3 regions of the Actinoplanes sp. NPDC089786 genome follow, and region 3 is predicted to be linked to each of the others. Evidence: riboswitches for the same ligand, from Rfam matches in the RefSeq annotation. Region 3 holds a riboswitch; each other region holds the start of a gene.
The links. A riboswitch is a leader RNA that binds a small molecule or an ion and turns the genes downstream of it on or off. The one in region 3 is predicted to bind cyclic di-AMP.
Positions count from the first base shown of each region.

Region 1 (2,252 bases), on a different contig from region 3:
CCGTGTCGAATCGGGCCGGCAGGTCCCCCCTGCCACTGCGCTCCACTCTACTCCACTTCCCTCCACCCGCAACCGGAATCGTGCCGTCCATGAACCGGATTCGCAGACGAAAGCGCAGGTAGACGCGGTGGAGTGCCAGTGGAGGGCGAAGGCCTGATCATGGCGTCCGCTTTCCGACATGCCGCCCAGGTGGGCACGAAAAACTGCCCGGATCCGCGGTATCAGCGGCGCCGGGCGTGGATGTGGAGCGGAGTGGAGGAGATGCGGGGAGGGTGGTGGAGCAAGCACAGACGCCGGCGGGGTGCGACCCAGGAACCCCGGGTCGCACCCCGCCGGTGCGAAAGTGGTTACGCCTTACTTACTGCGGTCCTGAACTCAGACCAGGCGGCGGACCACGTAGTTGCCGCTGATCATCTTGCGCTTCGAGACCCGGGCGCCGGAGTGCGGCGAGTCCCAGATCTTGTTGGCGCCCGCGTACACCGCGGCGTGGTAGCCGTAGGAGCCGGAGCGGAAGATGATCAGATCACCGGGCTGCCGGCTGCCCTTGCTGACCGACCTGCCGTACTTCTGCTGCGAGTTGGCCTTGTGGGGCAGCTTGCGACCGGTGGTCTTCTTGTAGACGTACAGCGTGAAGCCGGAGCAGTCGAAGCGCTTGGGACCCGCCGCGCCGTACTTGTACAGCGCTCCCTTGTGCCTCGCGGCCTCCGCCAGGACCATGGCGCCCTTGTTCGTCACCGACACCGACGAGTTGTTCCGGCTGACCGCCGCGCGCACTCCGCCGCCGCCGAGGAAGACGGTGCGGTACGTGCCGGAGACCAGGGGCTTGAACGAGAAGGTGTAGGCGCCCGACTTCAGGATGGTCCGGGTCTGCCACGTCTGCCACTTGCCGCTGCGGAGCGCCTGCAGGCGCACCATGCCGCTCGTGACCTTCTTGCCGGTGCTCGGGTTGGCCACGAACGTCGTGATCCGGATCGAGGCGCCGTACTTCACCGATTTCGCGCTGGCCTTCTGGGTGACCTTGGCCAGCGGCCGCATCGCGGCGGCGGTGACGACCGGGGTGGCCGCGACCGCCGGCTGCGTGGCCACGATCTGGCCGGCGCCGAGGCAGATACCCAGGGACAGGGCGATGCTGCCGGTGCCGAGGGTGCGGCGCCGGCTCGAGGTGCTTTGTTGCACGGTAGAGAGATCCCTCCGGCACGCCTGCGAGGTTAGCTGTCGGGTTCGGGCGGGAAGGTGTGCCCGGCCGCCGTGGCGGCTTCACCCCAAGACCGTGTCGTACGGCCTGAGCCCTCAGGTCACCGCCGGTAGTGACGGTGCCTTCGCGAGGACCCGATTGGGTCCCCCGTCTCTGCCCCTCGTCGCCTTGTGTGGATGTTCTCGAACTCGGGTCGTGGAATCGGGCCGGGGCAGAGCTCGGCGTTGACCCGCGTGTCCACGAACTGCGGGCGGTCGCCGGCAGCCAGACCTTGATAACCGAATTTCCGTACGGTTGCAGATCGTGACTGGCCACGGAGAGTAATTGGCATGTGCGCCGATGTCCGGTTTGGATATCGCTCAAGACAAATGCCACTGCGGTACGCAGTGCGGTGATCACCGAACGTCGAAGGTAACGGGTGAGTCTCGCCACACAATTAACAAACTTTCGAATGATCTTGAAGACCGCGATTTCCGGTATGCCCGTCCCGCCGGCAGCCACCGGGCGGCCGGATCGACGCTCTGTCCGGTTCGGGTACTGTCGCCACCGTGACGGACGGGAAGATGCCCATGCGCGCGAAGGTGGCGAGCTCCGTCTCGCGCACCGCCGCTGCGATCTCCAGGGCCGCGGGACGCGGCGACGGCTCGGTCATCGGCGGCTGGATCGGTCTCAAGATCGACCCTGACCTGCTGAAGAACCTGGCCACCGGCCGGGCGATCGCGCTTGTCTCCGGCACCAACGGCAAGACCACCACCACCCGGCTCACCGCCGCCGCGCTGGGCGTGCTCGGCCCGGTGGCGACCAACTCGTTCGGCGCCAACATGCCCAGCGGGCACACCTCGGCCCTGGCCAAGGCCGGTGCCACCCCGTTCGCGGTGCTCGAGGTCGACGAGCACTACCTGGCCCAGGTGATCGACGAGACCACCCCGCGCGCGGTCGCGCTGCTCAACCTCAGCCGCGACCAGCTCGACCGGGCGAAGGAGGTGGCGATGATGGCGCAGCTGTGGCGGACCGCGCTGGCCGACCACCCCGACATCCGGGTGATCGCCAACGCCGA
Region 1 covers NZ_JBFBGU010000013.1:231,977-234,228, forward strand. The annotation lists gene AB0O15_RS30885 (NlpC/P60 family protein) at 376-1,176, opposite strand; cyclic di-AMP (ydaO/yuaA leader) riboswitch at 1,183-1,384, opposite strand; gene AB0O15_RS30890 (MurT ligase domain-containing protein) at 1,759-2,252, shown strand, end outside.
Region 1: linked by a shared signal. The riboswitch ahead of AB0O15_RS30885 (NlpC/P60 family protein) and the one ahead of AB0O15_RS24710 (hypothetical protein) in region 3 are both predicted to bind cyclic di-AMP.

Region 2 (2,252 bases), on a different contig from region 3:
GGTGGCCGACAGCGACGCCCCGTCGCCGGAAGAGATCGTGCTGACCGCCCTGGAGCGGTCGCGCATCGAGGGTCTGCTCAACCACCTCGACGACCGGTCGGCCGGCATCATGCGGGCCCGCTACGGCCTGGAGGACGGCCGGGAGCACTCGCTCACCGAGGTCGCCTCCCGGTTCTCGCTCTCCCGCGAGCGGATCCGTCAGCTCGAGATCCAGGCGCTCGGCCGGCTGCGTGAGCTGGCCCGGGCCGAGGGCCTGCAGGCCGCCTGACCGATCAGGTCATACAAGAGGGCCGGTTCCCCGCGAGGGGAACCGGCCCTTTCACTGTGCTGAGTTACTTGACCCGGCCGTACCCGGTCGGAGTCATCGAGTTCATCGAGCGCTTCGTCACCGGCTCGCCGGTACGGTAAGCGTCGATCATCATTCCGCCGCCGACGTAGAGGCCGACATGGCCACCGTTGCGGAAGAAGATGAGGTCGCCCGCCTTCAGGTCACCCTTGCTGATCGGGGTGGTGGCGCTGATCTGGGCGGAGGCCTTGTGGGGCAGGCTCTTGCCCGCCGCACGCCAGGCCGCCGAGGTCAGCCCCGAGCAGTCGTAGCCGTTCGGGCCGTCGGCGCCGAACTTGTACATCACGCCGATGGCGTTGTACGCGAAGGACACCGCCTTGCCCGCGGAGCCGGCGATCTGCGGGATCGGGCCGCTGTACTTGCTGCCCGACTTGGTCGGCGTGCCGTACGCCGCCGTCCGCATCGCGTACAGCTTCTTGATGTCGTTCTCGATCTTCTTCTTGCGCTTGGCCAACTCGTTCAGCTGCGCGTTCTGCTTGTTCTGCGCGGTCTTCAGGGCGGCCTGACGCGTGTCGTAGTTCTGCGTGGTCGCCGTGTAGTTGTCGATCTTGCGCTGGCGATCGCGGGTCAGCTGGTCGAGCATGCCGATCCGGTCCATCAGGGTGCCCGATCCCTCGAGCATCACGTTCATGGCGCCGATGTCACCCTGCTGGTAAGCCTTGTTGGCGATCTGGCCCATCTCGGCCTGGGCGACCTTGAGGACCTCCTTGGCCGGGCCCAGCGACTTCGTCAGCGCGACCTGATCGGCCTTGGTCTTGTTGAGATCGATCTTCATGCCGTTGTACGACTCGACGACATCCTCGAGATCGTCCGATGCCTTGGCGATCTTCTTGGTGATCTCGGTCTTGGACGGTTCCGCGTGAGCGGCCGTCACGGCCGGCCCGGTCAGCGCCAGCGCCATGAGGGCGACGGCCGCGATCCGGAACCTCGTGCGGGCGTGTGACAACGCTGAGAGGCCTTTCTTCCGCCTGTGCCGCCTACCGGGTTAGCTGACGGGTTCGGGCGGGAAGAAGGCCCTACCGCGGTGGTGCGCGGATTCACCCCGAGAACTCGGTTCCCCGGTTCGTCACGATGGGCCCGGGCGCGGCCGGATGGGGGTGACCGCGTCGAGGCCGCCGTGCAGACTCGGCAGCGCCGGCTCGGCGCCACCGGAGGGTGTGGCTGCGGACCGAACCAACCGCATTAACTTATCGATGGATCTCCGAAAAGCAAGCTCGGCAAGAAAACCTTAAGCCAATGAATGCGCGGCGTAATTCTAGGAATTCAGCGCGTGATCCCCGGACGCGGAATCGGACTTTTCGGGATTGACGCTGATCCAATTGCGCGTCACTTTCCGCTCGGCCCAGAAGGACAGGAACGGGATGGTGCCGGCCAGCATCACCAGCAGCATGCGGCTGAGCGGCCACTGGGCGCGGCGGCCGAGGTCGAAGGTGGCCAGCACGTACAGGATGAAGAGGAAGCCGTGCGCCGGGCCGACGCCCGCGACCACCGTGTCGTTGTCGGCCAGGTACTTCAGCGGCATGCCCACGAGGACCAGCACGATCAGGACCACGCCGACGATGTAGGCGATGATCCGGTAACGGGTGAGAGCTCCCTGCACGGTGCTTTCCTTACTTCCTGGGTCCGGGGTAGTCGCCGGGGCGGGCGCCGGGATGGGCGTTGAGCCAGGCGAGGTAGTCGTTGTAGGCCGCCAGTTCCGGGTCGTCGGCGCCGGGGTCGGGCGCCGGGCGGGACGGGACCCGGACCGGGCGGCCGACGGTAACAGCCGAATCTGGGAGCTTTTCCCGTTCCGGCGCCGGCTCCGCCGCCGGTTTCGTGGCCAGCCGAACCTCGCGCCACCACAGGAACGCGACGAAGCCGGCGAAGACCGGCCACTGGAACGCGTACCCCCAGCTCAGTGCGTTTC
Region 2 covers NZ_JBFBGU010000025.1:25,208-27,459, forward strand. The annotation lists gene AB0O15_RS40645 (sigma-70 family RNA polymerase sigma factor) at 1-268, shown strand, start outside; gene AB0O15_RS40650 (NlpC/P60 family protein) at 333-1,247, opposite strand; cyclic di-AMP (ydaO/yuaA leader) riboswitch at 1,306-1,434, opposite strand; gene AB0O15_RS40655 (DUF3817 domain-containing protein) at 1,602-1,946, opposite strand; gene AB0O15_RS40660 (hypothetical protein) at 1,957-2,252, opposite strand, start outside.
Region 2: linked by a shared signal. The riboswitch ahead of AB0O15_RS40650 (NlpC/P60 family protein) and the one ahead of AB0O15_RS24710 (hypothetical protein) in region 3 are both predicted to bind cyclic di-AMP.

Region 3 (2,252 bases):
GCAACGGGCAGGGCTCGTCCCGCCTCCAGCTCGTGCACCACGGCAAGGAGATCGAGGTGGTGCAGGGCAAGTCGATGACCGTGCCGATCCCGCCCGGGACACCGACCGGCCCGCCGCCGCAGCAGCCCGCCGGCCGTGCCCCGGTCCGGCGCGCGACCAGCGGCCACTGACGAAAAACCCCTGCTCTCCGGTTTCGGAGGGCAGGGGTTTTTCTTCGTCACACCTAGAGCATCGACACGTGCACGTGGTCCTCGTGCGTGCTGACGCCGTGGTAGTTGCCCCAGCCGCGGGTCGGGAACCAGATCTGTTTGTTCCAGATCACATAGAGGATGCCGAGCCGGTCGGCGTTACGGACCAGGAACGCCATCAGGTCGTTGCCGTACTTCTTGGTGTCGGCGTTGTGGTATTTCGCGAAGCCCGACTTCTGCAGCGACCAGTCGCAGGCCCGGCCCTTGGGGTGTTCGAACGGGCCGCCGTTGCGGTGGCAGCCGACGAACCGGTCGAACCCGGCCTTCTTGACCTGCTGGTACATGTGCAGGGTGCGGGCGGTGATGCAGCCGCTGGTGGTCGGGTCCTTGACGTTGCAGCTCTGCGGGCCGAAGTCGCCGTTCTTGTCTCGCGGCGCCGGCTCGGCGACCTTGGACGTCGCGTCGACGAAGCCGTCGGTCAGCGAGCCGCCGACCAGGGCCAGCGCCTTGTCCGCCGCGTCCTTCTGCTTCTGCATCAGCACCATGTTGGCCTTCTGCTCCTTGACCTCCTGGTCGAGGCGGGCCTTGTTGCGGGCGACCTCGTCGATCGCCTCGTTCAGCTCGTGCAGCTTGTTGTCGTTCAGCGCGCTGAGCTCCTCGAGCGAGATCGCCCGGTCGAGGAAGCCGCCGGCGCCGGGGCTGTCGAGCAGGAAGCTGGCCGTGGACAGGCCGCCGTTGCGGTACTGCTGCCCGGCGATCCGGCCGACCTGGGGTAGCAGGAGATCGCGCTTGGCCTCCGCCTGCTTCACCTGCACCGAGAGGTTGAGCTGGGTCTTCGTCGACTTCTGCACCGCGGTCTTGGCGGCCAGGTAACGACGACCGGTGGAGTCGAGCACATCCTCCAGGAGCGCGTCCTGCTTGCCCTCCTCGGGCGCCTCGGCGGAACCGCTCTTCGTGGAGTTCTTGCCGTCACCCGGCTCGGCGCTCGCCGGTGACGCGGGTGCGAACACCGAAACGGTTACAGCGACGAGCGGTGCCAGGGCGAGGACCAGCCACCGGCGTGGGCTTGCCGTCATGCACAATCCTTCCGTGTAACCACCGGCCGAGTTAGCTGACGGGTTCGGGAGGGAAGCGCTCCCTACCGCGAGGTTCCGCGGATTCACCCCGGAGGAACATGGTTCCCCGGCTCGCCTTTCGGGCGATTAGGTGGTGGCCTGCCGGCACTTTGGGGGTAGTGCCTCCTGGCAGTGACCGGCGGCCAGCTTACCTGACGAAACGCCCGTCTTCAGCCCGCTGAACCGGTCAAAAGGCGTTATTGAGCAACGACTTTGGGTGACATTACCTGGTGACCTCACATCAATGTGAGTCGTCGCATTCTCACCGTAGTCGAAATAACTGATAGCACATGCTTAGTGGCTCTCAGTGCGAAGGTGGCGAATATCGGATTCGTAGGTATCGTTCCTGTCGGTCAGCGTTATCAAACGGTGATCGCCGCTCAATCGCCACACGGCGAGCCGGGGACCCAAATCCCAGGTAGTGGGGTGTATCCGCACTCGTTGCGGTAGGGAGCGCTTCCCTCCCGAACCCGTCAGCTAACCCGGTCGGCGGCCGACGGAAGGAACGGCATGAGGCAGAACTCTGTCCGGAAGCGACTGGCGTGCGCCCTCGCCATCGCAGTCGCGTTCGGCGGGCTCGCGGCCACCACCGTGGCGGGCCCGGCCCTGGCCGCGCCCCGGCCCCTGGCCGCACCGGGCGACAACGGCGACGACGGCGAAGGCGGCTCCAAGTCGCTGATCCAGCAGGTCGAGGCCGCGTCCAAGGGCTACGTGGACGCCAAGGAGGCGCTGGACACCTCCAAGGTCCGGCAGGCCAAGCTGGTCACCCGGATCAAGGAACTGGACAAAGAACTCGGTCCGCGGCAGGCCGAGCTCGACGAGATCGCCCGGCAGAGCTACCGCACCGGGCGGCTCGGGACGATGGGCGCGCTGATCAACGCGTCGGCCGGCGACTCGACCGGGATGCTCGACCGCGTGCAGATCCTGGAGACCGTCGCGGTCAAGCAGG
Region 3 covers NZ_JBFBGU010000008.1:269,710-271,961, forward strand. The annotation lists gene AB0O15_RS24705 (glycoside hydrolase family 65 protein) at 1-170, shown strand, start outside; gene AB0O15_RS24710 (hypothetical protein) at 224-1,264, opposite strand; cyclic di-AMP (ydaO/yuaA leader) riboswitch at 1,268-1,407, opposite strand; cyclic di-AMP (ydaO/yuaA leader) riboswitch at 1,671-1,811, shown strand; gene AB0O15_RS24715 (hypothetical protein) at 1,814-2,252, shown strand, end outside.